3 regions of the Pseudomonas sp. MS01C9 genome follow, and region 1 is predicted to be linked to each of the others. Evidence: predicted binding sites of a transcription regulator. Region 1 holds the regulator's gene; each other region holds the start of a gene.

Region 1 (10,575 bases):
AACGGTTGCTCCAAAGCAAAGACACATCACTCTTGCACCGCAATGCCCCTCTTCATTATGGAGTTCATTGAAAATGGCTTTTACCTTGCCTGCGCTGCCTTACGCCTACGATGCCCTGGAGCCGCACATCGATGCGAAAACCATGGAGATCCACTACACGAAACACCACCAGACCTATATCAATAACCTCAACGCCGCGGTGGAGGGCAGCGAGTACGCCCAATGGCCCATCGAAAAACTGCTGGCCAGCGTGGAGCAGTTGCCGCAGAACCTGCGGGCGGCGGTGATCAATCAGGGCGGTGGCCATGCCAACCATTCCCTGTTCTGGGAAGTGATGTCCCCCGAGGGTGGCGGTCAACCGGACGGTGCGCTTGGCGCAGCGATCGAGACACAGCTGGGGGGCCTGGAGCGATTCAAGGAAGCGTTCACCAAGGCTGCGTTGAGCCGCTTCGGCAGCGGCTGGGCCTGGCTGAGCGTGACCCCGCAGAAGGCCCTGGTGGTGGAAAGCAGCGCCAACCAGGACAGCCCGCTGATGAACGGCAATACGCCGATCCTGGGCCTGGACGTGTGGGAGCACGCGTACTACCTGCTGTACCAGAACCGTCGGCCGGAATACATCAACGCTTTCTACAACGTGATCAACTGGCCTGAAGTCGCCCGGCGCTATCAGGCGGCGCTGGCATCGAGTCCTTCATGAACCCCCTCCAAGGCTGACTATGGATACTCAAACACTGGCGATTGGAAGCGGACGGATGTTCCGCTATGCCTTGGGGTCATTGCTGTTGTTGACCGGGATGACGTTGCTGGCGGCCCAGGGCCTGGCGTGGCTGGACCTGGAGGCCAGGTTGCTGCGAGCCCTTCAAGGCGGCGGACTCTGTGCCTTGGGCACCGCGCTCGGGGCCGTGCCGGTGCTGGTCATCCGGCGTATGCCCCGGGCCGTGAGCGATTCGCTGCTGGGCTTCGGTGCCGGGGTGATGCTCGCTGCCACGGCGTTTTCGCTGATCGTGCCGGGCATTGCCGCAGCGGAGCAATTGGGGTTCACGCCTTGGGCCGCCAGTGGCCTTATCTGTTTTGGCATTCTGTCGGGGGCGTTCGGGCTGTACCTGGTGGACCGCAAGGTCTCGGCCAGCCCCGAGAGGCTGGTGGCAGCGCCAGGACGTCCGATCATCGCGCCGCGGATCTGGTTGTTCGTGTTCGCCATCATCGCCCACAACATTCCAGAAGGCATGGCGGTGGGCGTGTCGGCCGGGGGCGGCATGCCCGATGCCGACAGCCTGGCGATGGGCATCGCCTTGCAGGATGTCCCCGAAGGACTGGTGATCGCGCTGGTGCTGGCCACGGCGGGCATGTCGCGGGTCAAGGCGTTCCTGATTGGCGCGGCGTCTGGGCTGGTCGAGCCGGTGTTCGCGCTACTGTGCGCCTGGTTGGTGAGCCTGGCCGAGATGCTCTTGCCCCTGGGTCTGGCGTTGGCGGCAGGGGCGATGCTGCTGGTGGTGACCCACGAAGTCATTCCCGAATCCCGTCGCAATGGTCACGAGAAACTGGCGAGCCTGGGATTGTTGGTGGGGTTTTGCCTGATGATGGTGCTGGATACGGCGCTGGCGTGACAGGGGGAACCTGCGGGGCAGGTAGGTGGGGCAGGGATCAATCAGTGGTGGCCGGAATCAATCGGTGGCGAGGCGATTTATCCCCGCTGGGCTGCGAAGCAGTCCTGATATCTGTCACCGCCGAGCATCAGGTCGACTGAGCTCTTTTTGGGGCTGCTTCGCAACCCGGCGGGGCAGTGCGACGATTCGCTAAATCCACTCACCAGCGGATCCCTCACCATAGGGGGGACTATTCCCCTTCGTCGAAGTAGTTGTTGATCAGGGCAACCAGCGCATCCATCGCTTCCTGGGCCTTTTCACCTTCCGTGCTCAGATGGATCCTGGTGCCTTTGCCCGCAGCCAGCATCATCATCGCCATGATGCTCTTGCCATCGACAGTTGACTCTGGCGTGCGCCCGACCCTGATCGTGGTATCTGGAAACTTACCCGCGACACCCACGAATTTCGCTGACGCGCGGGCATGCAAACCCAATTTATTAATGATTTCAATTTCCTGAGCAGGCATCGCGATGTGAATCCTTTAGCTGAGGTCGCGGTGGCGAACCTGGACATTCTTCAGGGTGGGTTGCAGGAGACGACCCAGGCGCTCGGTCAGGTAGACGGAACGATGATGACCACCGGTGCAGCCGATGGCGATGGTCACATAGGCGCGATTGCTCGCGGCGAAGCGGGGCAGCCACTTAAGCAGGTAGGCAGAGATGTCCTGGAACATGTCCTCGACATCCGGCTGGGCGGCCAGGTAGTCGATCACCGGCTGGTCCAGCCCGGACTGCTCGCGCAGTTCCGGTTTCCAGTAGGGATTGGGCAGGCAGCGCACATCGAATACCAGGTCGGCGTCCACCGGCATGCCGCGCTTGAACCCGAACGACTCGAGCAAAAACGCCGTGCCCGGCTCGGGCTGGTTCAGCAGGCGCAGCTTGATGGTGTCATGCAACTGATACAGGTTCAGGTGCGTGGTGTTGACCTTCAGGTCCGCCAGGTCGGCGATCGGCCCCAGCAACTGGCTTTCGTCGTGGATGGCTTCGGCCAGGGAGCGATTGGCATTGCTCAGTGGGTGGCGCCGACGGGTTTCGGAAAAGCGCTTGAGCAACGTTTCTTCATCGGCGTCCAGGTACAGCACGTCGCACTGGATGTGCTTGTTGCGAACTTCCTCGAGCAGCTCAGGGAAACGCGACAGGTGGCTGGGCAGGTTGCGTGCATCGATGGAGACCGCCACCAGCGGCTGCGCCAGCTCGGTATGGATCAGGGCCCGCTCGGCCAGCTCCGGCAGCAGCCCGGCCGGCAGGTTGTCGATGCAGTAGTAGCCATTGTCTTCGAGCACGTTGAGGGCTGTGCTTTTACCGGAGCCGGAACGGCCACTGACGATGATCAGGCGCATGTTCAATGACCGTTCTGTTCGTCCAGGACAACCTGATACAAGGCTTCGTTGCTCGGTGCGCTGCGCAGTTTGTCACGCACTTCCTTGCGGTCCAGCATGCTGGCGATCTGGCGCAGCAGTTCGAGGTGCGCGTCTGTGGCGGCTTCCGGGACCAGCAGCACGAACAGCAGGTCGACCGGTGCGCCGTCGATGGCGTCGAAATCGATGGGGGCTTCAAGGTGCAACAGCGCACTGATCGGTGCGGCACAACCCTTGAGGCGGCAGTGGGGAATGGCGATGCCGTTGCCGAAACCGGTGGAACCGAGTTTCTCACGGGCAACCAGGGCCTCGAAGACGTCCTGCATTTCCAGATCCCCGACTTCACGGTGGATCAGGTTGGCAATTTGTTCGAGGGCTTTCTTTTTACTGCCACCCGGCGCGTTCACCTGGGAACGGCCGGGGGTCAGGATGGTTTCTAGTCGGATCATGGATTGGGGGGATTAACGACCGGTTGCGCCCTGGAGGAGGCTCTGGGTCTTTTCCTTATGCTTTTTGAGTTGGCGATCCAGCTTGTCGGTCAGCAGGTCAATCGCGGCATACATGTCGTCATGCGACGCGTTGGCAACGACTTCTCCGCCGGGGATATGCAGCGTGGCTTCGATTTTCTGCAGAAGCTTCTCGACCGTCATGATGACTTGCACGTTGGTGATCTTGTCGAAATGCCCTTCGAGTTTCTTGAGCTTGAGCTCGACGTACTCGCGCAGAGGCTTGGTCACTTCCAGTTGGTGTCCACTGATGTTGACTTGCATACAGCTTCTCCTTCGTTGCCAGTGCATAAAGCGGCAGGCAGAAATGCCTGCCACTGGAACGCTGTGGCGTGGCCTGTTACATCAACCGCTTGCGTTCGCTCGAAGGCGCGATCCCGAGGGATTCACGGTATTTGGCGACGGTACGGCGGGCCACCTGAATGCCTTGTGCCTCCAGTAAACCAGCGATCTTGCTGTCACTCAACGGCTTTTTCTGATTTTCCGCTGCCACCAGTTTCTTGATGATCGCGCGGATGGCCGTGGACGAGCATTCGCCGCCTTCGGAGGTGCTGACGTGGCTGGAGAAAAAGTATTTCAGTTCATAGATACCCCGTGGGGTATGCATGAATTTCTGTGTGGTCACCCGGGAAATCGTCGATTCGTGCATGCCCACCGCCTCGGCGATGTCATGCAGGACCAACGGCTTCATCGCTTCGTCGCCGTAGTCCAGGAAACCGCGCTGATGTTCGACGATCTGGGTGGCAACCTTCATCAGGGTCTCGTTGCGGCTCTGCAGGCTCTTGATGAACCAGCGCGCCTCCTGCAACTGGTTGCGCATGAAGGTGTTGTCGGCGCTGGTGTCGGCGCGCCTCACGAATCCGGCGTACTGGGCATTGACCCGCAGCTTGGGGACCGCTTCCTGGTTCAGCTCCACCAGCCAGCGATCGTTGTGCTTGCGCACGATCACGTCGGGGACTACGTATTCTGGCTCGGTAGCCTCGATCTGCGAGCCTGGACGCGGGTTCAGGCTCTGGACCAGTTCGATCACCTGGCGCAGTTCATCTTCCTTGAGTTTCATGCGCCGCATCAACTGGCTGTAGTCACGGCCGCCCAGCAAGTCGATGTAGTCGCTGACCAGTCGCTTGGCTTCGGCCAGCCAAGGGGTCTTGGCGGGCAACTGACGCAGCTGCAGCAACAGGCATTCGCCCAGGTTGCGGGCGCCGATGCCGGCCGGTTCGAACTGCTGGATGCGATGCAGAACGGCTTCGATCTCATCCAGCTCGATGTCCAGCTCGGGGTCGAAGGCCTCGAGGATTTCTTCGAGGGTCTCGTCCAGGTAACCCTGGTTGTTGATGCAGTCGATCAGGGTCACCGCGATCAGGCGATCGGTATCGGACATCGGCGCCAGGTTCAGCTGCCACAAGAGATGGCTTTGCAGGCTCTCGCCGGCGGACGTACGGGTGGTGAAGTCCCACTCGTCGTCATCGCTGCTGGGCAGGCTGCTGGCGCTGGTCTGGTAGACATCTTCCCAGGCCGTGTCCACGGGGAGGTCGTTGGGGATGCGTTCGTTCCATTCGCCATCCTCCAGGTTATCCACCGTGGGGGCGGACTCCTCCTGATAGGACGGTTCCTGGATCTCGGTACTGGTTTTCTGTTCGACGTTGTCGGCCAGTGGGTCGGAGTTATCGAAGTCGTCGCCTTCTTCCTGGCGTTCGAGCATCGGATTGGACTCCAGGGCCTCCTGGATTTCCTGTTGCAGGTCCAGGGTCGACAATTGGAGCAGGCGGATGGCCTGTTGCAGCTGCGGTGTCATCGTCAGCTGCTGGCCCATTCTCAAGACTAGCGATGGTTTCATGGCAGGGGCTTAACACCTTATTCGCCGGCGCACATGCGCCATCCACTACATGGCGCCGGAGCGCCAAACCTTAAGCAAATTATATGCCTGAAACTGAAGTGTTTGCCTAGCAATAAAATTAGCGGTGCCGGGCCAATTTGCCAGGCACCTTGTGCTTACAAGCGGAACTCATGACCCAGATACACTTCCTTGACCAGTTCGTTGGCCAGGATGGTGGTAGCGTCGCCTTCGGCGATCAGCTGCCCATCATTGACGATGTAGGCGGTTTCACAGATGTCCAGGGTCTCGCGCACGTTGTGGTCGGTGATCAGTACGCCGATCCCCTTGGCCTTGAGGTGGTGGATGATCTGTTTGATGTCGCCTACCGAAATCGGGTCCACGCCGGCGAACGGTTCGTCGAGCAGGATGAATTTCGGTGAGGTGGCCAGGGCGCGGGCGATTTCCACCCGGCGTCGTTCGCCACCGGACAGGCTCATGCCCAGGTTGTCGCGGATGTGGCTGATGTGGAATTCCTGCAACAGGCTCTCCAGCTCCTGGCGGCGGCCTGCCTTGTCGAGGTCCTTGCGGGTCTCGAGGATCGCCATGATGTTGTCGGCGACCGACAGCTTGCGGAAGATCGACGCTTCCTGCGGCAGATAGCCGATGCCGGCTTTCGCCCGACCATGCATGGGCTGGTGGCTGACGTCCAGGTCGTCGATCAGTACGCGGCCCTGATCGGCCTGGACCAGGCCGACGATCATGTAGAAGCAGGTGGTCTTTCCTGCGCCGTTGGGGCCAAGCAGGCCGACGATCTGCCCGCTATCGATGGACAGGCTGACATCACGCACGACCTGGCGGCCCTTGTAGCTCTTGGCCAGGTGCTGAGCTTTCAGAGTTGCCATTACTGGGCCTTCTGCTCGGTTTTCTTTTTCGGCTGGATGACCATGTCGATCCGTGGGCGCTGCTCGGTCACCTTGTTACCGGTGGCGCGACCCGCGCTGGCGAGTTTCTTGTTCGTGTCGTAGACGATCTTTTCGCCCTGGGTGGTGTTGCCATCCTTGTCGATGACCTTGGCTCGGTCGATCAGCACGACGCGGTCCTGGGAGGCATGGTACTGGATGGTCACGCCGTAGCCCTGGACAGGCTTGGTGTCGCCCGCGGTCTGCAGCTGTTCGAAATAGGCCAGGTTGCCCACCGAGGTCACCACGTCGATATCCCCGGACTGGGTGCGGGTGATGGTCACGGTATTGCCGGTCACCTTCATCGAACCCTGGGTAATGATCACGTCACCCTTGTAGGTGGCCACGCCATTCTTGTCGTCCAGCTGGGCGTCGTCGGCCTGGATGCGGATAGGCTGATCGCGGTCGTTGGGGAGGGACCAGGCGCTCGCGCTTCCCAGTGCTGCGCCCAGACTGAGCAAAATAGGGAGGGTTTTAGCGAGCTTCATACTGTCCTCTTACGTTCGATAGCAGGTGTATCCTGCTTTCCTTCAGATACGCTTTCATTCCAGTGCCGGTCGACACACCGCCGGCGCCGTCGATTCTAACGGGTTGCTCGGTCTGCGCATATTCTTGCTGCGGGAACACTGTCATCCGGCTGCTGGTGATGATGGTCGTACGGTTCTTCTCATCGGTGCGAGCCACGCGTACCGAATCGATGAGCTCCACTTCGGTGCCGCCGGAATTGACTTCGGCACGCTTGCTTTGCACATGCCACGGGAAATCGGTGCCACGAAACATGTTCAGGTCCGGCGTGGTCACCAGCGTGATGTCGGTGGCCTTGACGTGATCGACCTTGTCGGCCGTCATTTCGTATTGCACCTTGCCATCGGGCAGGTACTGAAGGGTGTGCGTGTTGGTCGCATACCAGTCGATCTTTTCCTCGACCTGGGCCGCAGGCTGGTCGAGGAAGCGTTCCGGGCTGATGTTCCAATAGCCCACCGCCGCGAAAATCGCCGCGATACAGCCGAACACCACGATGGTGCGAATCTTCTTGCTCAGCATAAATGGCTCACAGGTACGCGGCGTTGGCCGCTTCGAGGCGGCCCTGGGCGCGCAGGATCAGTTCACAGAATTCACGGGCCGCGCCTTCGCCGCCCCGTGCCGTGGTGACGCCGTGGGCATGCTCACGTACGAAGCTGGCCGCGTTGGCCACCGCCATGCCCAGGCCGACCCGACGGATCACCGGCAGGTCCGGCAGGTCGTCACCGAGGTAGGCCACCTGTTCATAGCTTAGGTTGAGTTGGCCCAGAAGCTCGTCCAGCACCACCAGTTTGTCCTCGCGTCCCTGGTATAGATGGGGGATGCCGAGGTTCTTCGCGCGTCGCTCGACCACCGGGGTCTTGCGGCCACTGATGATGGCGGTCTGCACGCCGGCGGCCATCAGCATCTTGATGCCTTGGCCGTCGAGCGTATTGAAGGTCTTGAATTCGCTGCCATCTTCCAGGAAGTACAGGCGGCCATCGGTGAGCACGCCGTCAACGTCGAAAACGGCGAGCTTGATATCTTTACCGCGTTGCAGCAGGTCGGTCGTCATTACATTACTCCGGCACGCAGCAGGTCGGACAGATTGAAGGCGCCGATCGGGCGGTCCTCGTCATCCACGACCACCAGTGCATTGATCCTGTGGTCTTCCATGATCTTCAAGGCTTCGGCGGCGAGCATGTCGGCGCGGGCCGTCTTGCCGTGGAGGGTCATGACCTCATCGATAGTGGCATTGCGGATGTCGATGGCGCGGTCAAGGGTGCGGCGCAGGTCGCCGTCAGTGAAGACTCCGGCGAGCTTGCCGTCGGCTTCGAGAATCACCGTCATGCCAAGCCCTTTGCGGGTCATTTCCATGAGAGCGTCCTTGAGGAGCGTACCGCGCTGGACTCGAGGCAGCTCTTCCCCGGCGTGCATCACGTTTTCGACTTTCAGCAACAGGCGACGGCCCAGGGCGCCGCCGGGATGGGAGAACGCGAAATCCTCGGCGGTGAAGCCCCTGGCCTCCAGCAAGGCCACGGCCAGGGCGTCACCCATGACCAGCGCCGCGGTGGTGGAGGAGGTCGGGGCAAGGTTCAACGGGCAGGCTTCGTGCTCGACATGCACGTTGAGGTTCACCTCGGCGGCCTTGGCCAGGGGCGAAGCCGGATTGCCGGTGATGCTGATCATCTGGATGCCAAGGCGCTTGATCAGCGGCAACAGCGTGAGGATTTCATTGGTCGAGCCCGAGTTGGACAGGGCCAGGATGACATCGTCCCGGGTGATCATGCCCATGTCGCCGTGGCTGGCCTCGGCCGGGTGGACGAAAAATGCCGTGGTGCCGGTGCTGGCCAGGGTGGCGGCGATCTTGTTGCCGATATGTCCGGACTTGCCCATGCCGACCACGACGACGCGGCCCTTGCTGGCCAGAATCATCTCGCAGGCGCGTACGAAATCAGCGTCGATATGGGGCAGCAAGCCTTGCACGGCTTCGAGCTCGAGGCGGATGGTACGTTGTGCCGATTGAATCAGGTCGCTGGATTGGCTCATGTCAGAAATCGTATAGCCCGATGAAAAGGCGGCGATTATAGCGGCAATGAACAATTCACTCACGCTAGTTCGTCACGCTTTATGCGAAGACCTCGCCAGGTTTGTCATAAACCTGGGGCTTCTACCTTAATCCACGCTTAACCGCAGGGGGGTAACCCTTGGGCGCTTGGGTGTTGCAGTGCTATAGTTCGCCGCCGATTCGAATGCCCGGCAGTACCGGCATCTGGCCGGCTGGCCAGGGCATCCGGATGTGAGGCTGCATCGCAAGGAGTTTAGATGAGTGCCGACAACGCCTACGCGGTCGAGCTGAAGGGGCTGTCCTTCAAGCGAGGGACGCGCAGCATTTTCAATGATATCGATATTCGTATCCCGCGCGGCAAGGTAACCGGCATCATGGGGCCTTCCGGGTGCGGCAAGACCACGTTGCTGCGCCTGATGGGAGCCCAGCTGCGCCCCAGTGCCGGCGAAGTCTGGGTCAATGGCCAGAATATTCCGAAGCTTTCGCGCAGCGACCTGTTCGATGCGCGCAAGCACATGGGCGTGCTGTTCCAGAGCGGCGCATTGTTCACCGATCTGGATGTGTTCGAGAACGTGGCATTCCCGCTGCGGGTCCATACCGACCTGCCAGAAGAGATGATCCGCGACATCGTGCTGCTCAAGTTGCAGGCGGTCGGGCTGCGGGGGGCCATCGATCTGATGCCGGACGAGCTGTCCGGCGGCATGAAGCGCCGTGTGGCACTGGCGCGGGCGATTGCCCTCGACCCGAAGATCCTCATGTATGACGAGCCCTTCGTCGGCCAGGACCCCATCGCCATGGGCGTGCTGGTACGGCTGATCCGCCTGCTCAACGATGCGCTGGGTATCACCAGTATCGTGGTCTCCCACGATCTGGCCGAAACCGCCAGTATCGCGGACTACATCTATGTGATCGGTGATGGCCAGGTCCTGGGGCAGGGCACGCCCCAGGAACTCAAGGCCTCGGACAACCCGCGCATTCGCCAATTCATGAAGGGTGATGCGGACGGCCCGGTGGCGTTCCATTTTCCGGCCACGGATTACCGTACCGATCTGCTGGGGAAGCGCTGATGCGCAAGAAATCGCTGATAGAAAGAATTCGCCTGTTCGGGCGCTCCGGCATCGACGTACTGGCGGTGCTGGGCCGCTCGACGCTGTTCCTGGTCCATGCCTTGTTCGGGCGCAACTCGACAGGCGGTGGTTTTGGCCTGCTGGTCAAGCAATTGCATTCGGTAGGCGTGATGTCCCTGGTGATCATCGTGGTCTCCGGGATCTTCATCGGCATGGTGCTGGCGCTGCAGGGCTTCAATATCCTGTCCAGCTATGGTTCGGAGCAGGCGGTGGGGCAGATGGTTTCCCTGACGCTGCTGCGCGAGCTCGGCCCCGTGGTCACCGCGCTGCTGTTCGCCGGGCGCGCGGGTTCGGCGCTGACGGCCGAGATCGGCAACATGAAGTCCACCGAGCAACTGTCCAGCCTGGAAATGATCGGTGTCGACCCGCTCAAGTACATTATCGCCCCACGCCTGTGGGCCGGATTCATTTCCCTGCCGGTGCTGGCGATGATCTTCAGCGTCGTCGGGATCTGGGGTGGCTCCTGGGTCGCCGTCGACTGGCTGGGGGTCTATGAAGGTTCCTACTGGTCCAATATGCAGAACAGCGTCGATTTTCTCGATGACGTGCTCAACGGCATCATCAAGAGCGCGGTGTTCGCTTTCGTGGTGACCTG
Region 2 (10,575 bases), 1.9 Mb from region 1:
CGGCCGGCGGCGCGCGGGAGGTGTGTAACCTGGACTTTGCCGAAGGCAACCTCGCGGTGGGACAGGAGAACGGCCTGCTCAACCCCGGCCTGCCGGCCATGGAATTCGTGCAATCGGATTATTTCCCGGCGATCCGGCAACTGGCCGGCCTGCCCGTCAGCCAGCGACGCGGGCAGAAACTGCCCGGCTATGTGCGCCTGGAACAACGCCAGTACGACCTGGTGCTGCTCGATCCACCGGCATGGGCGAAGAGCGCCTTCGGCACCGTCGACTTGTTACGCGATTACCAGAGCCTGCTCAAGCCTGCGTTACTCAGCACCGCCGACGACGGAGTGCTGATCTGCTGCAACAACCTGGCGAAAGTCTCCATGGACGACTGGCGCGAACAGGTGTTGCGCTGCGCAAGCAAAGCCGGTCGACCGGTGCGGGAATGGAGCGTGCTGATGCCCGGCGATGACTTTCCCTCCAAGGATGGCAATCCACCGCTCAAGACACTGGTCCTGCACTTCTGAGCCAACCTCCGCACACCTACGCAAAAAACGGACAAATCCGATAAATCTCAGTGGTTTCGGAACCGTAAACGCATGCCATACTCCAAGGCACTCCGATTCACACCAGACGAAGCCACACATGTCCAAAGGATTGAAACGCGCTTTCGCCGCACTGCTTATCGCACTGGCCCTCTATAGCCTGCTGGGGTTTCTGATATTGCCGGGCATCGCCTTGCGGATCGCCAACCAGCAACTGGCCAGCCTTGCCACGGTTCCGGCACAGTTGCAGCGTATCGAACTCAATCCTTTCAGCCTCGAAGTCACCCTGTGGGGACTGAATGTGGGCGAACCGGGCAAGGAACAGGTCGGCTTCGAACGCCTGTACGCCAACCTGCAGGTCGACAGCCTCTGGTCAGGCGCCCTGCACCTGGCCGATATCGAGCTGGACAAGCCCAAGACCGAGATCGTGTTCGCCAAGGACGGGCAGTTGAACCTGCTGGGCCTGTTCAAGCTGCCGCCCAGCGAACCGACCCCGGCCGATCCCGACGCCAAGCCGTTCCCCCTGCGCGTCGACCGGATCAAACTGGCCACCGGCTATGTGCATTTCCAGGATCTCCGGCCCAGCGAACCCATCGAGTTCCTCTACGACACGCTTGATTTCGAACTGAAGAACCTGAGTACCCTGCCTGACGACAGCGCCGACATGACCCTGGTCGCCGTCGGCCCTGAAGGTGGACAGGTCGACTGGACCGGCAATTTCAGTCTTTCGCCCATCGCTTCGCAAGGCAAACTCAAGATCACTGACGGCCAGATGAAAGCCTGGTGGCCCTACGTACGCGACGCGGTGCCCCTGGTGCTGGAAAATGGCGTGCTCAACCTGAGCACCGACTACAAGCTCAACCTGGCCAAGGGCACCGAACTGTTGCTCAGCAACGCGGCCGTCAGCGTCGCGCCCTTCGCCATCAAGGCGCCCGACGGTCGACCGCTGGCGAAGCTCGAGCGCCTGGATGTCAGCGAAACGACGGTGGACCTGGCCAAGCAGCAAGTGTTGGTAGGCAAAGTCCGTAGCCAGAAGCTGGAGACCTGGGCCGCCCGCGAGGCGGACGGCCAACTGGACTGGCAGAAGCTCTTCGCCAGCCAGCCGGCAAAACCCCAGGTGAAGGTAGAGCCTGCATCGGCCCCGGCGGCGGCCGATTCGCCCAAGCCAGCCCCGCAAGCCCCCGGCAAGCCTTGGCAGGTGCTGTTGAAGGACGTTCAATTGCGCGATTACCGGGTGCACCTGGCCGACCGCCAGGCACAGCCTGCCGTGGCACTGGAGGTCGGCCCGCTGAATCTCGACCTGCAGAACTTCGACACCCTCAACGGCTCACCCTTTACCCTCAAACTGGACACCGGATTGGGTAAACAGGGCAAGATCCTCGCCGACGGCGAGGTCAACCTGAGCCCCGTCACGGCCAGGCTCAAGGTCAAGACCCAGGACATCGACCTGCGTGTGGCCCAGGCCTATATCAACCCGTTCATTCGCCTGGAGCTGCGTTCAGGCATGCTCGGCAGCGACCTGGCAGTGGATCTCAAGAGCACCGAGCCGCTGGCTTTCGCAATCACCGGTCGCGCCCAGGTCGATCAGTTGCACACCCTGGATACCCTCAAGACCCGCGACTTCGTCAAATGGCAGCGCCTGGTGCTAGAAGGCCTCAGTTATCAGCACGGCGACAGCCTGTCCATCGACAAGGTCAACCTGCTCCAGCCTTATGCGCGCTTCATGATCAACGACGATCGCACCACCAACGTCGATGACCTGCTCATCCCGCAACCGGCCGACAGCGGCCCGAAGAACACTGCGGCAAAACCGGCTTCCAAGGAAAAACCCCTGGGCATCCACATCGGCGCGATTGCCATCAATGACGGCTCGGCCAATTTCGCCGACTTCAGCCTGACACCGAACTTCGCCACCGCCATCCAGCAGCTCAACGGCCAGATCGGCACCATCGACAGTCGCCAGGCCAAACCGGCCAGCGTCGACATCAAGGGCAAGGTCGACCGCTACGCACCTGTCACGATCAAGGGAGCACTCAATCCGTTCGATCCGATGGCCAGCCTTGATATCGCCACCAGCTTCAAGCGTGTCGAACTGACGACCCTGACACCCTACTCCGGTAAATTCGCCGGCTACCGCATCCGCAAGGGCCGGCTCAACCTGGACCTGCATTACCGCATCACCCAAGGCCAGCTCCAGGCCGACAACAAGGTGGTGGTGGAGCAACTGCAACTGGGGGAAAAAGTCGACAGCCCGGACGCCGTCAGCCTGCCGCTCAAGCTGGCCGTCGCGTTGCTGAAGGACTCCGAAGGCAGAATTTCCATCGAACTGCCGGTGTCCGGCAATCTCAACGACCCGCAATTCAGCGTCATGCCGATTGTCTGGCAAACCTTGCGCAACCTGGTGGTACGAGCGGCCCAGGCACCGTTCAAGCTCATCGGTGGGCTAGTGGCCGGAGGCGGCTCGCAAGACCTGGGCAGCGTGTCGTTCGCACCGGGCTCCAGCGAGCTGAGCCAGGAGAACCAGGGCGTACTGCTCAAGCTGTCCGAAGCCCTGGGCAAACGTCCCGAACTGCGCCTGGAAATCGAAGGCACCGCCGCCGAAAGTAGCGACGGCCCGTTACTCGCCGCCCAGCGCCTGGAACGCGAATACCAGTACAACTACTACAAGATGCTGCAACGCAGGGGCGACAAGGTCCCGGCCAAGGCTTTGTTGCTGCAGGTACCGGAGGACGAGAAGGCCCCGCTGCTGGAAGGCATCTACCGCACCCGCCTCAAGACCCAGCCACCGGCCGAATGGTCGCAACTGGATAAAAAGGCTCGTATCGAGAAGCTGCGTGAAGGGGTCATCAAGTTCTGGAGCGGCAGTGACGTTCTGCTGCGTGAACTGGGGCAGGAGAGAGCCAGCAGCATCAAGGACTTCCTGGTGGACAAGGGCCAACTGGCTGACGAACGGGTGTATTTCATCGACGCGACCCTCGGCCAGGCCGAAAGCGATGGACGCGTGATCACCCCCATGCACCTGGATGCCGAATAAGATGAACCGCTTCCAATGGCTCTCCCTGGGATTGCTGCTGGTTGCCGGCCCGGCGTTGGCGGCCGACACGTTGCGCTGCGGCAGCCAGCTGATCAGCGTTGGCGATCGCTCCAGTGAAGTGCTGCACAAATGCGGACAACCCACGGCTCGAGACGACCTGGGCTACAAGCGCAGTGTCAATCGCCGCGAAGAATATCCGGTAGAGGAATGGACTTACGGCCCCAACAGCGGCATGTATCAGTACCTGCGCTTCGAAGGCAATCGCCTGGTGCAGATCACCAGCAAACGCGGGCGCTAGCCCATCTGATCGATCAACACCCTGCCCAAAATAGACAGGCCCCCGGCAAACGCCGAGGGCCTGGGACGGCCACATCCATGTGGCCTTTCGCATGAACCCTAAGCAACGGCAAACGTATGACTAGGCCCGCTTGCCGTGCCTTCTCCCGGTTCAGGCGGAGAAGTCTTGGCCTTATTCGGCCTTCAGGCCATCAGCCGATACAGCCTTGACGCCTTTGATTTTCTTGGCGATTGCCACTGCTGTGTCTTTCTGAGCCTCGGTCACGGCAACAGTGGAAGACAGGGACACGACGCCTTTGTTGGTTTCTACTTTGATATCGGTGCCTGGAATACCTTTTTCGGTGACCAGGTCAGCCTTGACCTTGGTGGTGATCCAGGTATCGGAGGTGGCTTCCTTGGCCTCTGTCACTTCGCCCGCAGCCAGCATCATTGGAGCCTGAGTTGCTTGAGTGGTCTCGGCGAAAGCGCTAGCCATGGTCAGGGTCAGTGCGGTGGCTGCAGCGGCAGTGATAGCGAACTTCTTCATACGAGTAACTCCTGTTTTTCTCAGAAACTGCCGGGGTAATGCATTCCGGCAGGGTTGTCAGGAGTAGTGCGAAGGCTGTGCCAGTTTTATAAATTCAAATAATTTATTTTAAATCAATAAGTTAAGCGAAACGGCGATTTACAGAATCATGCAAAATGCATGACCCTCCGATTTTGTACATGCAAGTTGCGGTTTTTTTACGACGGCTTAAGCCACTGAATTGCCGGGCATTTCCTACACGCAAAAAAACCCCGCTAAAAGCGGGGCCGGTCAGATCAACCTGTATGCCTCAACTACCTGCAGCGGCAGCACCGGTGCAGCCCTTGGGAGCGTATTCCTGTTCAGCCGTGGTGGCACAGGTCCATACGCCGGTTCCCGAACGACTCAGCGTGATCGTCTTGCCCACCACCGGGCCCGGTGCATTGAGGATCGTGCAGCCGATGGTGCCGACCCCTGTAGAGGCAACACCCGAGGCAGTGGTGGTGCAGTTACTGGTAGTTGCCGTCCCGCCGATAAGCTCGAGGGTCGGGTTGGTGCCCGAGTTGATCGTGTCCTCGAACGGCACTTTCAATGCGGTGATCTCCGCCAGGCCCGCGGTCACCTTGGCTCGCGCCTGGTATTTGGAATACTGCGGCAACGCAAAGGTCGCCAGAATGCCGATGATCGCCACGACGATCAGCAGCTCGATCAGCGTAAAGCCATTCTGCTTGTTCATAGACATCTCCATACATGAGGCGAAATCTCATGGTTGGAGCAGTCATTGCATGGCACATGCCAACCGCCCCGAGCCGCGCGGGCAAGGCCCTGCAGCCCGTCAAAGCGCTACGGCCTACCCCAACAACCGCACTATCTGACATTTTTTGTCACCCCGCTCCGCTGGTAGGGCGTCGAGGCTTGACTAGGCTATAGGTCATGAATTGCCGTATCCGGGATCCCCATGACTGACATCGCCCTCAGTGGACTGACCAAGCAACTGGTACTGGCCGAACTGATCACCGAGCAAAATGCCCAACAGGCGCACCAGCAGGCCCAGCGCAATCGCATCCCCCTGGTCAGTTATCTGGTGCAGAACAAACTGGTCCAGAGCCGCCGTGTTGCCGAGATCGCCTCGGAACATTTCGGTGTCGCCCTGCTGGACCTCAACAGCCTCGACAAGGACATCCAGCCCACGGGGCTGGTCAGCGAAAAGCTGGTACGCCAGCATCACGCGCTGCCATTGTGGCGGCGCGGCAACAAGCTGTTCGTGGGCATTTCCGACCCCACCAATCACCAGGCCATCAACGACATCCAGTTCAGCACAGGCCTGACCACTGAAGCCATCCTGGTGGAGGACGACAAGCTCAGCGATGCCATCGAGAAATTCTTCGAGTCCAGTACCACGGGGCTGGAGGGCATGGGCGATGTCGACCTCGACGGCCTCGACATCGAATCAGGCGACGACCGCAAGCAGGACACTATCGCCGGGCTGGACGCCGACGATGCGCCGGTGGTGCGCTTCGTCAACAAGATGCTGCTGGATGCGATCAAGGGCGGCTCATCCGACCTGCATTTCGAGCCTTATGAAAAATCCTACCGGGTACGGGTGCGCACCGATGGCATGTTGCGGGAAGTGGCCAAGCCGCCTATCCAGTTGGCGACCCGCATCGCGGCGCGCCTGAAGGTCATGGCGAACCTGGATATTTCCGAACGGCGCAAACCCCAGGACGGACGGCTGAAAATGCGACTGTCGAAGACCAAGTCCATCGATTTCAGGGTCAACACCCTGCCAACCCTCTGGGGCGAAAAGGTGGTGATCCGGATCCTCGACCCCTCCAGCGCGCAAATGGGCATCGACGCCCTGGGCTATGAGCCGGACCAGAAAGAACTGTACCTGGCGGCGCTCAAGCAACCCCAAGGGCTGATCCTGGTGACCGGGCCGACCGGCTCGGGCAAGACCGTCTCGCTGTATACGGGGTTGAACATCCTCAATACGGTGGACATCAATATTTCCACCGCCGAAGACCCGGTTGAAATCAACATGGAGGGGATCAACCAGGTCAACGTGAACCCGCGCCAGGGGCTGGACTTCGCACAAGCCCTGCGCTCATTCCTGCGCCAGGACCCGGACGTGATCATGGTTGGCGAGATCCGCGACCTGGAAACGGCCGAGATCGCCATCAAGGCTGCGCAGACCGGGCACATGGTGCTGTCCACACTGCACACCAACAGCGCCGCCGAAACCCTCATCCGCCTGCAGAACATGGGCATTCCCGGCTTCAACATCGCCACGGCCGTGCACCTGATCATCGCCCAGCGACTAGCGCGCAAGTTGTGCACTTATTGCAAGAAGGCCATCGAGATTCCAGAGGAAACCCTGCACAAGGAAGGTTTCCCTCGGGAACGCATCGGCTCGTTCACGATCTATGAGCCGGTCGGTTGCGAACAGTGCAACAACGGCTACAAGGGCCGCGTGGGGATTTACGAAGTGGTCAAGAACACCCCCGAGCTGCAACGCCTGATCATGGCCGAAGGCAACTCGCTGGAAATCGACCTGCAGATGCGCAAGGACGGCTTCAACGACCTGCGCGCCTCCGGGCTGCTCAAAGTGATGCAAGGCGTGACCAGCCTCGAAGAAATCAACCGGGTCACCAAGGACTGAGCATGGCGGTCAAGGCAGTAAAAACCGATACCTACACTTGGGAAGGCAAGGACCGCAAGGGCACGAAAATGTCCGGCGAGCTGACCGGCCAGAGCCCGGCGCTGGTCAAGGCACAGTTGCGCAAGCAAGGGATCAACCCGGACAGGGTGCGCAAGAAGTCCAGCTCGATATTCAGCAAGGGCAAGCGCATCAAGCCCCTGGATATCGCCCTCTTCACTCGTCAGATGGCAACGATGCTCAAGGCCGGCGTCCCCCTGCTCCAGGCCTTCGACATCATCGGCGAAGGCTTCGACAACGCCAACATGCGCAAGCTGATCGACGAGGTAAAGCAGGAAGTCGCAGCCGGTAACAGCTTCGCCGCGTCGCTGCGCAAATGCCCGCAGTACTTCGACGAGCTGTATTGCAACCTGGTGGACGCCGGGGAACAGGCTGGCGCCCTGGATACCTTGCTGGACCGGGTCGCCACCTACAAGGAAAAGAGCGAGGCCCTCAAGGCCAAGATCAAGAAGGCCATGACCTACCCGACAGCCGTGATACTGGTTGCGGCGGTGGTCACGGGCATCCTGCTGGTCAAGGTGGTGCCGCAGTTCGAATCGGTGTTCGCCGGGTTCGGCGCGGAGCTGCCGGGGTTCACGGTGATGGTCATTGGCCTGTCGGAGTTCATGCAGCAATGGTGGTGGCTGCTGCTGGGTGCGCTGGTCGGCGGTTTTTTCGGGGTGAGATATGCCCTCAAGCGCTCCCAGGGCTTTCGTGACTGGCGCGACAAGTGGCTGCTCAAGCTGCCGCTGATCGGTGCCTTGATGTACAAATCCGCCGTGGCCCGCTTCGCCCGCACGCTTTCCACGACCTTCGCCGCCGGCGTGCCGCTGGTGGAAGCGCTGGATTCGGTGTCCGGCGCCACCGGCAACGTGGTATTCAAACGAGCGGTGCAACGCATCCGACAGGATGTCTCGACGGGCATGCAGCTGAATTTCTCCATGCGCGCGTCAGGCATCTTTCCGAACCTGGCGATCCAGATGACCGCCATCGGCGAGGAGTCCGGCGCGCTGGACGATATGCTGGACAAGGTGGCGAGTTTTTATGAGGCCGAAGTGGACAATCTGGTGGACAATCTCACCAGCCTGATGGAGCCGTTCATCATGGTGGTACTGGGGGTGGTCGTCGGCGGCCTGGTGGTTGCCATGTACCTGCCCATCTTTCAACTCGGCTCTGCGATCTGACATGCCCCTGACCGAATTCTTCGCGCTTTATCCCCTGGCCTTCGTGCTGACGGCGTTATTGCTCGGGCTGATCGTCGGCAGCTTTCTCAATGTCCTGGTGTGGCGCCTGCCCAGGATGTTGAGCCGGGAATGGCGACTGCAGGCTCATGACTTGCTGGGCCTGCCCGCCGAAACGCCCGGCCCGGCCTATAACCTGATACTGCCCCACTCCCAGTGCCCCCATTGCGGCCACCGCATCCGGGCCTGGGAAAATATCCCGGTGTTGAGCTACCTGGCGCTGCGCGGCCGCTGTTCCAGTTGCGCCACTCCCATCGGCAGGCGCTACCCCCTGACTGAACTGGCCTGTGGGGTGTTATCGGCGTTCGTCGCCTGGCATTTCGGCTTCGGCTGGCAGGCGGCAATGGTGATGGTCCTGAGCTGGGGCCTGCTGGGCATGAGCCTGATCGATGCCGAGCACCAATTGCTGCCCGATACGCTGGTACTGCCTTTGTTGTGGCTGGGCCTGATCGTCAACAGCTTTGGATTGTTCGCTTCGCTGAACGAGGCCATGTGGGGCGCTGTGGCCGGCTATCTGGCGCTGTGGTCGGTGTTCTGGGCGTTCAAGCTGATCACCGGCAAGGAAGGCATGGGCTATGGGGATTTCAAGCTATTGGCGATGCTGGGCGCCTGGGGCGGCTGGCAGATCCTGCCGTTGACGCTGCTGCTGTCGTCCCTGGTAGGCGCAGTCGTCGGCGTGGTTGTACTGCGCATGCGTGACGCTCCGGCGTCGACGCAAATCCCCTTTGGGCCTTATCTGGCCATTGCCGGCTGGATTGCGCTGCTCTGGGGTGGTCAAATAACCGACTTCTATTGGCAGTCTGTCGGTTTCTAATGAATACCCCTGTGGAAAAACCCTGGATTCTCGGCCTGACCGGCGGTATCGGCAGCGGTAAAAGCGCGGCGGCCCAGCACTTCATCGACCTGGGCGTGCACGTGGTCGACGCCGATCACGCCGCACGCTGGGTCGTCGAACCCGGACGCCCGGCCCTGGCGCAAATCGCCAAGCATTTCGGCCCTGGCGTGGTGCAGGCCGACGGCAGCCTCGATCGAGGGGCGCTGCGAAAACTCATCTTTGAAAATGCCGAGGAGCGTCGCTGGCTCGAGGCATTGCTGCATCCGTTGATCGCCGACGAAATCGCCCATCATCTGGCACTGGCACAATCGCCCTATGCGATCCTGGTCTCGCCACTGCTGATCGAGTCGGGACAGTACGCCATGACCCAGCGCATCCTGGTGATCGATGCTCCGGAACGAATGCAGATCGAACGTACCTTGCAGCGCGACCAGACCAGCGAACAACAGGTCCAGGCCATCCTCAAGGCACAGTCAAGCCGTCAGGATCGCCTGAGCCATGCGGACGACGTGGTGGTCAACGACCGCGACCTCGCCTGGCTGCACAGCGAGGTCGAACGCCTGCATCATTTTTACCTTACCTTGCGTGGAGGCCAGTCATGAGCCAGAACCCAACCGTTGATTGCCCGACCTGTGGCGCCCCCGTGGAATGGAGCCCGGAGAGCAAATTCCGGCCCTTCTGCTCCGATCGCTGCAAACTGATCGACCTGGGCGCCTGGGCGTCGGAGGAACACAAGATCCCGGTCAGCCCTGAGGCCGAGGACGAGTTGTTCAGCGAAGACTTCAACCCCCGCTCACATCATTAAGGGCGCATGAAACCGTAGTCCTGGCTGTCGTCGAGGTTTTCCGCCAGGAAACCCAATTCGTCGGCCAGGTCCTCGACACTGCGCACGGCCTTGCTCTGCTGCACCACCGCACTGAGCAAGGCCCGCAGGCTCAGTCCCGGATCGAAGCCTATTTCCATGGCCGCGTCCTGGCTGCGCCTGATCTCCTGTCTCGCCCACTCATAAACACTCATGGTTGTGCTCCCGAAATTTTTGCAGAGCATGCCGGGCGCTCGCCCGCGCAGCCTTGATGTGAATCAAGGCTTGTCGTTGTCCTTCCAGGGAGCCGACAGATACCGCGTACGGTTGAATGTCTCCAGCCATTCGGGGCTGAACACCACCAGCGCACTGATCACCATGCCGTTGATGAAGGCCTCGGGGAAAATGACCAGCCAGAGATAGCCGACAAAGTCGCTCAGCCAGTAAGGCATGGCGAATACACCGTCATACCACAGCAGACCGAGCCCCAGCAGCAGGCACAGCAGCGCCGACAGCGCAGCGGCCAGGAACCCCGAACAGAATATGTATACGAACAGGTTGCGTGGCTGGGCTCGCTCCACCAGGATCGCGCAGCATTCGGTGACCCACACCGGCAGCAGGACCAGCAGCATACCG
Region 3 (10,575 bases), 700 kb from region 1:
CTGCAAAGTCAGGCGCGTCATCACTTCCGCCGGGTCGGAGTCACGAATGGCCGACTGGGTTTGCGAATTCGCCAGGACAAAGCTCTGGTTGGTATCGCTCTGGGTATCGAGGGACTGGCCGCGTCCACCCACAGAGCTCAGAGCACTGGTCAACTGGTCGGTTCCGCTGGCCAGGTTACCGATACCCGAAGCCAGCGCCGCGTTCAATTTCTGGATAGCGATATTGTCGCCATCGGCCGGCGTGTTCAGAGCAGTTCGCAACTGGTTCACGGTGTCCAGGATGTTCTGCGTCTCGTGGGTATTGACCGCGATGCTGAACTGGTCGTTGGCCGCCGGAGCACCATTGAGGGTGAAACTGACGCCGGATGCGGTGGCGACGTTGCCCGCCAGAGTCCCGCTGGATACCGGCTTGCTATCAGCGGTCAGGGGCGCGGCATACAGGTCGAAATCCGTGGCGCTGGTGAACTTCAGCACCGCCGACCCCGTCGGAAAACTGCCGTGGTAGGCCACCGGATCGGTGATTTCGCTACCGGTGATCTGGGTCGCAGTGGTGTTGCCCGGGCTGCGGGCAGGAGCGAACGAGTCGGGTTTGGCAGCCAGGGTAAAAGTATGGCCGGGCAACACCGTGCCTGGCGCGTCGCCCGCATGAAGGTTGACGTTCAGGGTCAGGTCGACGCCGCGAAAGCTGACGGTCTGGCCGACCTGGTTATTAGGCTCGATGACGCCACCCTTGCTGGCTTCAGCGGTGACATCGTTGCCGCCCGAATCGGTGATCTTCAATTGGGTGCCGCTGACGAACTCCACGGTGTATGGCTCGCCGCTGCGAAACTTGCCGTTGTAGGCAACGCTGGACGACACCTGCCCATTGGTCAGCACCACGCGACCATCATCCACCGCCGGCGCGGTCATGGTGACCTGGGTGCGACTGGTGTTGACGGCTTGCTGGAACGCTTCCCAACCGGTGCTGTTGGTGGCCATCGACATGGTGTCGCCGATAGGCAGGTCAAGGGTCACCTGGTCGCCATTGTAGCTGTAGGTACCGTCGTCATTGCGGGTGAACGGTACGACATCGCCTTTGGATCCGGCAAAGATGTATTTGCCGTTTTCATCCTTGGTGTTCATCAGGCTCAGCAGCTGCTCTTCGATCGATCCCAACTCAGAAGCGACGGCCTTGCGGTCTGCGTCGGTGTAGGCGGCGTTGCCGGCACTCACGGCCAATTCCTTGGCGCGCTGCAGCACGTTGCCAATGCTGGTCATGACCGCTTCGGTCGTGCCCAGGGTCGCCTTGATGGTGGTGACGTTCGCTTCATATTGGGAAAGCATCGAAGCCTGGTTGCCCAGTTGCAGCAGACGCGAAGCGCCCACCGGATCATCGGCGGCGGTGTTCACCCGCACCAGGCTGCTGGCTTCCTCACTGGTCTTGACGACCTTGGCGAAATTCTTCTGGTAGTTCGCAGCCGTGCTTTCGTAGAACTGAGAGGTGGAAATGCGCATGGGCTACGGCTCCTTAAAGACTGTTGATCAATGTGCTGAAGATTTGTTGCGCAGCCTTGATGATCTGCGAAGACGCGGTGTAGTACTGCTGGAACTTGACCAGGTTGCCGGTTTCTTCATCCAGGTCCACGCCAGACAGCGAGTCGCGAGCGGTCTTGGCGTTGTTCAGGATCGCCCCGGTGGCGGCGCTGTCGAGCTTGCCCTGGGCGGCCTTGGCGCCAACGCCTTCCACCAGTTTTCCGTAGGCATCGTTCAGGGAAATGCCCTTGCTGGACGAGCCGGTGTCCACGGTCTTGGCGGTTTGCAGGCCGGCCAGGACGGTGCCGTTACGGTTATCCAGGCTGCCAGGCTGGCTGAGGCTGATATTGATGCCTGACCCTTCGGATGGCGCGCCGGCAATGGACATGTCGAACGTGACGGTACGCTGCACCGGCGGTACGGACGAATCCATGATCGGGTTGCCACTGGCGTCCTTGAGCGGAACGCTCAGGCTCAGGGTGTTGCTCTGGCCCGGCTTGATCGTACCGCTGCTGATCGTACCGCCTTGGGCGTCGAGCAGCTGGTAGGCCTGGCTTGTGCCGTCGGCCGAAGTCGCACCGAACACCACCTTGACCGGCATGGAGTTCTTGATGCCGTTCTGGATGATGCTGGTGGTAGCTTCATCATAGATGTCCAGCTTGGTCGTCATGGTCGGCTGGCCGCTGGCCGGAATGGTCAGCGTGCCGCTGCCGCCCGGCGTAATGGCCGCGCCCAGCGGGGCCGCGATCGCCAGCCGCTTGGAGTCGGTCATCTCGGTCTTGATGCTGCCCGCCGCGTTGCGGGTCGGGGTGATCTTGAACGAATCGCCGGCCGCCGCGGTGCCGTTGGCAAACGTCATCGAAAAACCGTCGATCACCGGCGGCGGCGTGGTCGTGGTGCTGAATGCCCCCATCGAAGTCCCGTCGGGCAAGCGCTGTACGATATATCCAGTGGCGCTGGTGAACGTCACTTTATAGTCGTTGGTGGTCAGCTTGCCGGTGTCTTCGATGGACACGTTGAAGTTGCCGGAACCTGCGCTGTTACTCAGCGCGGCGACGCTGCGCTGGCTCATCTGCGCAGTGCTGTTGATGTTGCTGAACAGGTTGGAGCCAAACGCACCGTTCTTGTCGATGCCCGAAGCCTGGATGGTATTCATCTGGTCGGCGACGACCAGTGCCACCCGGCCCAGCTCGTTCATGGCCGGATCCAGTACGGTGCTGCGATAGCGCATCAGGCCGCCGATTTCACCGCCGGTAATTACCTGGGTCAGGTCCATGACACTCGAGCCGCTGTTGAGCTGGATGCCCATGCGACCCGGGTCGTTCTTGTCCGGCACCGCCTCGAGTTTATTGGTGATATTGCCCATGACCAGTGGCTGGCCGGAGCCGAGGTAGATGTCCAGGCTGCTGCCGTTCTCGACGACCTGGGTGCCGGTGAACGTGGACAGTTGGCGAATGGTTTCGCTACGGGCATCGAGCAGATCGTTTGGCGCGCCGCCGGAGTTGGAGACTTCGGCGATTTTCTTGTTCAACTGGGCAACAGTGGTGGCCAGACTGTTGATCTGGTCGACCATGTTCGACAGATTGCCGTTGATGTTCTCGTTCTGGGCGGTCAACTGGCTGGCAACCGAATTGAAACGGTTGCTCAAGGCCTGGGCATCGCTGAGCAGCAGTTGGCGGGACGCATCGTCCCCCGGCTTGGCGTTGACGTTCTGCACCGAGGCGAAGAACTTGGTCAGCGCACCGTTGAGGCCGGTACCGCTGTCCGACAGCAGGGAGTCCAGCGGAGTGATCTGCCCCTGGTAGGCCGCCGCATCGCTGTTGAGCGAGGTGGTGGTTTTCAACTGCGCTTCAAGATACGAGTTATATACCCGGCGCACATCGGCCAGGGTCGTGCCGGAACCAATGAACACGTTGCCGTACTGGTTCGACGCCTTGGTGGTCTGCACGGTCTGCTGACGCGAATACCCGGCGGTATCGACGTTGGCGATGTTGTTACCCGTGGTTACCAGTGCGGTCTGGCTTGCGGACAGACCCGACATCCCGATATTGAGCAAACTCATGGTTCAGACCTTATAAAGTCGTTGTGGCGCCAGCCGACGCGTAGTTTTGGTAACTCGTCATCTGCCGGGCTATGTTCGAAATCTTGCTGGCGTAGTTCGGATCGGTGGCGTAACCGGCCTTCTGCAACTCGCGTACAAACTGTTCCGGGTTATCGGCCGACTTCAGCACATCTTGATAGCGGCTGTTGCTTTGCAGCAGGTTGACCAGGTCATGGAAACTGTCGCGGTACGAGGCGTAGGAACGGAACTCGGCCGTCTCCTTGACCATCTCGCCATTGCGGAATTCGCTGGTGATCGCCCGGGCCGAATCGCCCGTCCAGTTCTTGCTGGCCTTGATGCCGAACAGGTTGTGGCTGCTGCTGCCATCGGGCTGGCGCATGACCGACTTGCCCCAACCGGTTTCCAGGGCAGCCTGGGCCACCAGGTAACGCGGATCGACACCGATGCGGTCTGCCGCTTCCTTGGCCATCGGCAACATGGCGTTGACGAACTCGTCGGCATCGCGGAAAGCCTTGCGCGCCGGCGCCAGCGGCGGCTGTGCCACGGCGCGGCCGTAAATCTGCATGTCGCCCTTGGACTCGGCGGCCTTGAGCGTCGCCAACCAGTCGCCATTGGCCAATTCGCCAGAGGCAGGCTTGACGCCGGTAACGGCGCGGTCCGGCAGGATGTTCATCGCGGGGGCATCGGCATTGACCTTGCCATTGGCCACAGCCGAAGGCACCAGCCCGGCCAACAGTCGGTCGGCCAGTTTCGGCGGCAAGGCCAGGCGACGCTGATTGAGCAGCTCCATGTCGTTGCGGTGACCACCCTCGCCCGCTTCCTGCGGTGCCCTCACGGCCCGCGAAGCCCACAGCGGACGTTGGCCGCTGGTGCGCGAAAGAGGCCCGTCGGACAGGGTTCCGGCAGCCACAGGCGTGGGCACCGGTGCCTTGGCAACCTGATCCTGCGCCTCTTGCTGCTTGGCGGCCGACAACGTGGCCGCCTCGCCCGATGCCAGGGGCTTGTTCTTGGACATCTGACGCAGCAACACATCCGCCAGGCCGATGCCTCCGCCCTCGCGGGACATGGAAACGGCCAACTGCTGGTCGTACATTTCCTGGTACTGCTTGGCCTCGGGCGTATTCATGGGGTTGTCCTTGCCCAGCACCTCGGTGGCCGAACGCATGGACTTGAGCATCTCGCCGATGAACAGCGACTCGAACTCCTGCGCCACCTTGCGCAGGTTACCGTCGCTGTTCTTGTCGCCGACCTTGAGCTGATTCAGGCGATTGAGGTCCGAGTAGGAAGCCGAATCCCCGCTGATCAAGGCACCTTTGCGCATATCCATGGCTCGTTCCTTAAATCACGATCAGGTCGGCTTGCAACGCGCCGGCCTGCTTCAAGGCTTCGAGAATCGCCATCAGGTCGCCCGGTGCCGCGCCGACCTGGTTCACCGCCCGGACGATTTCATCCAGGGTCGTGCCCGGGCCGAACTTGAACATCGGCTTGGCTTCCTGCTCGGCATTGACCCGCGAGCGGGGAACCACGGCGGTCTGGCCGTTGGACAACGGCCCCGGCTGGCTGACGATCGGGTCTTCGGTGATGGTCACCGTCAGGCTGCCGTGAGTCACCGCCGCTGGCGACACCTTGACGTTCTGGCCGATCACGATGGTACCGGTGCGCGAGTTGATGATGACCTTCGCCACCGCCTGGCCCGGATCGACTTCCAGGTTTTCCAGGATCGACAGGTAGTCGACCCGCTGGCTCGGGTCCAGGGGCGCAGTGACGCGGATCGAACCGCCGTCGATGGCCTGGGCCACGCCTGGGCCGAGCATGTCGTTGATCTTGTCGACGATGCGCTTGGCGGTGGTGAAGTCGGAACGGTTGAGGTTCAGCGTCAGGCTGTTGCCCTGGTTGAAACCGCTCGGCACCGCACGCTCCACCGACGCACCGCCAGGGATGCGACCTGCCGACGGAACGTTGACGGTGATCTTCGAACCATCGCGCCCTTCGGCATCGAAACCACCCACCACCAGGTTGCCCTGCGCAATGGCGTAGACGTTGCCGTCGATCCCCTTGAGCGGCGTCAGCAGCAAGGTGCCACCACGCAGGCTCTTGGAGTTACCGATGGAGGAAACGGTGATATCCACTTGCTGACCGGGCTTGGCGAACGCCGGCAGATCGGCGCTGACCGAGACCGCCGCGACGTTCTTCAACTGCACGTTGCCCGAACCCGCCGGCACCTTGATGCCGAACTGCGACAGCATGTTGTTGAAGGTCTGCAAGGTGAACGGCGTCTGGGTGGTCTGGTCACCCGTGCCGTTCAACCCCACGACCAGGCCGTAGCCGATCAACTGGTTGGAACGCACGCCGGAGATGCTGGCGATATCCTTCAGGCGCTCGGCTTGAACGCTGAAGGCCGCCGACATGACCAGGGCACCGAGCAACAGCTGTTTAAGATTCAACTTGACCACCTAGAAAGGGAACTTGGGGCTGAGGAAGAAACGGTCGAACCAGCCCGGCTGACTCGCATCGGCAAACGCACCGGTACCCGAGTACGTAATGCGCGCATCGGCCACACGAGTCGACGAAACGGTGTTGTCGGTCGCGATGTCATCCGCACGGACCATACCCGCGATACGCACCAGTTCGTCACCGGTGTTGAGGGTCAGCCACTTCTCGCCCCGCACGACGATGATGCCGTTGGGCAGCACATCGGCGACGGTCACGGTGATCGAACCGGTCAGGCTGTTGCTCTGTCCGGACTTGCTGTCACCCTTGGTGGCCCGGTCGGCGCCATAGCCGGCGTTGAGGCTCAGGTCATTGCTGCCGATCGGGTTGTTGGTGGTCAGGCTGGAGCCGAACAGCGAGGTAAGGCCGACGCTGGTCTCGCTGGTCTTGTCGATCTGCGAGTTGGCGTTCTTGCTGGCCTGGGTCCGCTCGTTCAGGGTGATGGTGATGATGTCACCGACCCGGAAGGCCTTGCGGTCGCTGTACAGGTTCTGTTCGAAGCCGGCCTGGTAGATCGAGCCGTTATTGGCGGCGGCCGGCAGCGGCGTGCGCGGCAACACCGGAGCGTAGTACGGGTCATTGGGCTTGGGCGTAGGCGCGACGCAGCCCGCGAGCGCGGTGATCCCACTCAGTGCCAGTACAGATACAAAGCGATTCATGACCCTACCTCTAGGTGTTGCAGGCGACCCAGGGTCGCCCTGACGTGATTACAGATTCTGTGTAACGAACGAGAGCATCTGGTCGGCGGTGGAGATCACCTTGGAGTTCATCTCGTAGGCGCGCTGGGTGGTGATCATGTTGACCATCTCCTCAACGGTGCTCACGTTGGACGTTTCCAGGGTGTTCTGCAGCGTGGTGCCGAAACCGTTCAACCCCGGCGTGCCGACTTGCGGCGCACCGCTGGCGGCGGTTTCCAGGAACAGGTTGTTGCCCACCGCTTGCAGACCGGCCGGGTTGATGAAGTCGGCGGTCTGCAGGTTGCCGATCACCTGGGCGGCCGGGTTGCCCGCCACAGTGATGGACACGGTGCCGTCACGGCCCACGGTGAAGGTCTGGGCATCGTTCGGGATGATGATGGCCGGCTCCAGGGCGAAACCGCTGGCGTTGACGATCTGGCCATTGGAATCGAGGTGGAACGTACCGTCACGGGTATAGGACGTGGTGCCGTCCGGTTGCAGGATCTGGAAGAAGCCGCGACCGTCGATAGCCATGTCCAGCGGCTGCTCGGTGGTCTGCAGGCTGCCGGCGTTGAAGTTCTTCTGGGTGCCGACGATGCGCACACCCGTACCCACTTGCAGGCCCGACGGCAGCTCGCTGTCCTGGGTCGACTGGGCACCTGGCTGGCGCTTGACCTGATACAGCAGGTCCTGGAATTCGGCGCGATCACGCTTGAAGCCCGTGGTCGACACGTTCGCCAGGTTGTTGGAAATGGTGGAAAGGTTGGTGTCCTGGGCGGACAGACCGGTTTTGGCAACCCATAGAGCCGGAAGCATTCGATTCTCCTCGTACGCCTGTTTTTCGGCGCGACGCTGTAGTTAATGGTTAGATCTGCAAGACCCGAGCCATGGCCTCGTCGCCTTCTTTGGCGGTGTTCATCATTTTCACGTGGAGCTCGAATTGCTTGGCCAGGGCCAGCACCGACGTCATCTCATCCACGGCATTGACGTTGCTCGCTTCCTGGAAGCCCGACACCAGTTGCACATTGGCATCGATGGGCGCCGGCTGGCCGTCCTTGGTACGGATCGTGCCGTCCAGGCCCTTGGTCATGTTCCTGGGGTCCGGGTTGACCAGCTTGATGCGGTCGACCTCAGCCATCACGCGCGGGCCTTCGCCCATGGCGCGGATGCTGATGGTGCCGTCCTGGCCGATCTCGATCTTCTGCTCCGGCGGCACGGCGATCGGACCGCCGTTGCCCATGACCGGCATGCCGTTGCCGGCCCGCAGCACGCCCAGGGCGTCAACGTTCAGGCTGCCGGTGCGCACATAGCTTTCGCCCCCGTCGGGGTTCTGCACGGCCATCCAGCCCGGCCCGCTGACAGCCACGTCCAGGTCGCGACCGGTTTCAACCAGTGCACCCGGCGTGAAGTCCGTGGCTGGACGTTCGGACATGGCGAATGCCCGCGCCGGAAAGCTGTCGCCGAACACGGGCATCGAACGTGCCTGCTCCAGGTCTTTCTGGAAGCCGTTGGTGGAGATGTTCGCCAGGTTGTTGGCATGGGCCCGTTGCGCCAGCGCATTCTGGCTGGCGCCGGTCATTGCCACATAAAGGTACTTGTCCACTTTCGTTCCTCTGCATGCCGGACGTTTGCCGTCCACTGCTGTGTTGCACAGCCTCAAGCAATTTGCAGACCAACTTTTTCCTAACGGCGCCAAGCCCGGCAAACAAAGGGGTTGAGGGACTTCGAGAGGGAGGCCATCAACCGATGGAAGACGAAAAACCGGCGGTGTCATGCCGCCAAGTGGCAAGGGCTGGCCTGGAGGCTGGAGGCATCGCCGGCCATCACGGACAAGCCAGACCAGGGACAGGTCCGATTTAAGGCGCAGCGCAAGCCGCCACCCCCACGACTTGCCTGGATATTCCTGGCCCGACAGGGCCGCCAACCCCCGAGGCCAGACCAAGGTGTGTCAGTGAAGCTCAGGTCCCTGACACGGCGTTTCGCCGAATGAGGCCTTGCAGGACAACACCTCGGTCATACTTTCAACCAGCCAGTCAGGCTCTCATCAAGGCATTGCCCAGGGTTTCCACCACCCGACCTTGCTGGTCGTCGGTCATGCCCAGCCAGAGTGGCAGACGCAACAAACGCTCGGAATAGCCATCCGTGATTTCCATCGAGCCATGAACCCGCCCATAACGTGCGCCCGCAGGCGAAGAATGCAGCGGCACGTAATGGAACACGGCATGGATCGCATGCCTTTTCAGCGTATCGAGCACCGCCTGGCGCTCTGCGCCCGGGGCGAGGAGCACGTAGTACATGTGGGCGTTGTGCTGACAATCTTCAGGGATTATCGGACGACGCAGCACCCCTTGGAATTCCAGCTCCGCCAATGCGGCATGGTAGCTATGCCAGATCGCCAGACGGCGATGGGTGATGGCCTGGGCTTCTTCCAACTGGGCCCAGAGGAAGGCGGCAATGATTTCTCCGGGCAGGAACGACGAGCCCACCTCCTGCCAAGTGTATTTGTCTACTTCGCCCCGGAAGAAACGACTGCGATCGGTACCTTTTTCCCGAATTATCTCGGCCCGCAGCGCCAGCTCGGGGTCATTGACCAGCAAAGCCCCGCCCTCACCCGAAATCACGTTCTTGGTTTCGTGAAAGCTGAATGCTCCAAGGTCACCGATGCTGCCCAGTGCTCGGCCTTTATAGGTCGACATCACGCCTTGTGCGGCGTCTTCAACCACTGCCAGCCCATGCTTGCGGGCAATCGCCAGGATGGCATCCATCTCGCAGGCCACCCCGGCGTAATGGACGGGCACGATGGCCTTGGTCCGGGATGTGATTGCTGCCTCGACCAGACGCTCATCCAGATTCAGGGTATCGGGTCGTATATCGACGAAGACCGGCACTGCGCCACGCAATACAAAGGCATTGGCGGTGGAGACGAAGGTATAGGAGGGCAGGATGACTTCATCGCCAGGCTGGATATCCAGCAGCAAAGCCGCCATCTCCAGCGCAGCGGTACATGAATGCGTGAGCAATGCCTTGCTGCAACCAGTATTGGACTCCAGCCAGCGGTGGCACTTCTTGGTGAATGGGCCATCACCGGCGAGCATGTTTCCGAACTTGGCCTGGGCAATGTAATCCAGCTCCCTGCCGGTCATGTAGGGGCTGTTGAAGGCAATCGTTTCTTGGCTCATTGCAAACTTCCATGGGTGGGCATAGTCATCAGTGGTGCACAGCGCGAAGTCTTAAACCGCACTGAGCCGCCCACCTATCTGGCTGCCTGTTTCAAGGTTTTCATAAAAATACGGGGTGAATCCCGCGTCCTTCATTGCCTCTTGGGTTTCACCGATGTCGTATTCAATCCGATGCAGGTGGAATATCTCGCCATCCCAAGTGGCGAAACCTGCCCGGGGATCACCATCACGTGGCTGGCCGACGGAACCGGGATTGCAATAGACCTTGTCCTCGCCACTCCACAAGTGCTGGACATGGGTATGGCCTGACACGAAATGACGACCGGGAAACGGCATGAAATACGCTTGTGACGGACGCACGTACTCGTCCAGCGGATCGTTCCAGCCGCCATGGACAATGCTCAAGTCTTGCTGGGTAGAGCGCTCAGGGAGCGCCCCCAACCATGCCAGGTTCTGTGAGGTGATGACGCCCCGTTGATAATCCAGGCAGGCATTGGCGCTATTGGAGCGAGGACAGCGCTCGTTCCTGGCCAGGTACCAGTCATGGTTGCCCATCACGGAAAAGATGTTCCGTTCGCGCAGGGCATCGCAGCACTCATTGACCTGGCTGTAATAACCGGCCGTGTCGCCCAGGCAGATAATGTGCGTCACACCC

What was found. Region 1 encodes sigma-54, which starts transcription at its own class of promoters, with help from an activator protein. Its sites were predicted from a motif close to ANTGGCATNNANNTTGCTNT; they were not measured.
Region 2: AC1M7R_RS06925 (pilin) is a predicted target of sigma-54. The motif match lies at 5,147-5,166, and genes of this name have one in related genera.
Region 3: AC1M7R_RS18905 (flagellar basal body rod protein FlgF) is a predicted target of sigma-54. The motif match lies at 8,399-8,418, and genes of this name have one in related genera.

The regions. Positions count from the first base shown of each region.
Region 1 covers NZ_CM177073.1:3,442,711-3,453,285, forward strand. The annotation lists gene AC1M7R_RS15570 (DUF2753 family protein) at 1-71, shown strand, start outside; gene AC1M7R_RS15575 (superoxide dismutase) at 74-697, shown strand; gene AC1M7R_RS15580 (ZIP family metal transporter) at 717-1,607, shown strand; gene AC1M7R_RS15585 (HPr family phosphocarrier protein) at 1,837-2,112, opposite strand; gene rapZ (RNase adapter RapZ) at 2,128-2,985, opposite strand; gene ptsN (PTS IIA-like nitrogen regulatory protein PtsN) at 2,988-3,452, opposite strand; gene hpf (ribosome hibernation-promoting factor, HPF/YfiA family) at 3,465-3,773, opposite strand; gene AC1M7R_RS15605 (RNA polymerase factor sigma-54) at 3,850-5,346, opposite strand; gene lptB (LPS export ABC transporter ATP-binding protein) at 5,502-6,227, opposite strand; gene lptA (lipopolysaccharide transport periplasmic protein LptA) at 6,227-6,772, opposite strand; gene lptC (LPS export ABC transporter periplasmic protein LptC) at 6,759-7,328, opposite strand; gene AC1M7R_RS15625 (KdsC family phosphatase) at 7,336-7,860, opposite strand; gene AC1M7R_RS15630 (KpsF/GutQ family sugar-phosphate isomerase) at 7,860-8,834, opposite strand; gene AC1M7R_RS15635 (ATP-binding cassette domain-containing protein) at 9,111-9,920, shown strand; gene mlaE (lipid asymmetry maintenance ABC transporter permease subunit MlaE) at 9,920-10,575, shown strand, end outside.
Region 2 covers NZ_CM177073.1:1,500,042-1,510,616, forward strand. The annotation lists gene AC1M7R_RS06905 (class I SAM-dependent rRNA methyltransferase) at 1-512, shown strand, start outside; gene AC1M7R_RS06910 (DUF748 domain-containing protein) at 631-3,564, shown strand; gene AC1M7R_RS06915 (DUF2845 domain-containing protein) at 3,566-3,862, shown strand; gene AC1M7R_RS06920 (BON domain-containing protein) at 4,034-4,387, opposite strand; gene AC1M7R_RS06925 (pilin) at 4,677-5,102, opposite strand; gene pilB (type IV-A pilus assembly ATPase PilB) at 5,325-7,025, shown strand; gene AC1M7R_RS06935 (type II secretion system F family protein) at 7,028-8,245, shown strand; gene AC1M7R_RS06940 (prepilin peptidase) at 8,247-9,116, shown strand; gene coaE (dephospho-CoA kinase) at 9,116-9,739, shown strand; gene yacG (DNA gyrase inhibitor YacG) at 9,736-9,942, shown strand; gene AC1M7R_RS06955 (hypothetical protein) at 9,939-10,154, opposite strand; gene AC1M7R_RS06960 (energy-coupling factor ABC transporter permease) at 10,218-10,575, opposite strand, start outside.
Region 3 covers NZ_CM177073.1:4,143,387-4,153,961, reverse strand. The annotation lists gene AC1M7R_RS18935 (flagellar hook-associated protein 3) at 1-1,494, opposite strand, end outside; gene flgK (flagellar hook-associated protein FlgK) at 1,508-3,574, opposite strand; gene flgJ (flagellar assembly peptidoglycan hydrolase FlgJ) at 3,585-4,901, opposite strand; gene AC1M7R_RS18920 (flagellar basal body P-ring protein FlgI) at 4,912-5,982, opposite strand; gene flgH (flagellar basal body L-ring protein FlgH) at 6,028-6,723, opposite strand; gene flgG (flagellar basal-body rod protein FlgG) at 6,772-7,557, opposite strand; gene AC1M7R_RS18905 (flagellar basal body rod protein FlgF) at 7,607-8,344, opposite strand; gene rffA (dTDP-4-amino-4,6-dideoxygalactose transaminase) at 8,775-9,920, opposite strand; gene AC1M7R_RS18895 (metallophosphoesterase family protein) at 9,972-10,575, opposite strand, start outside.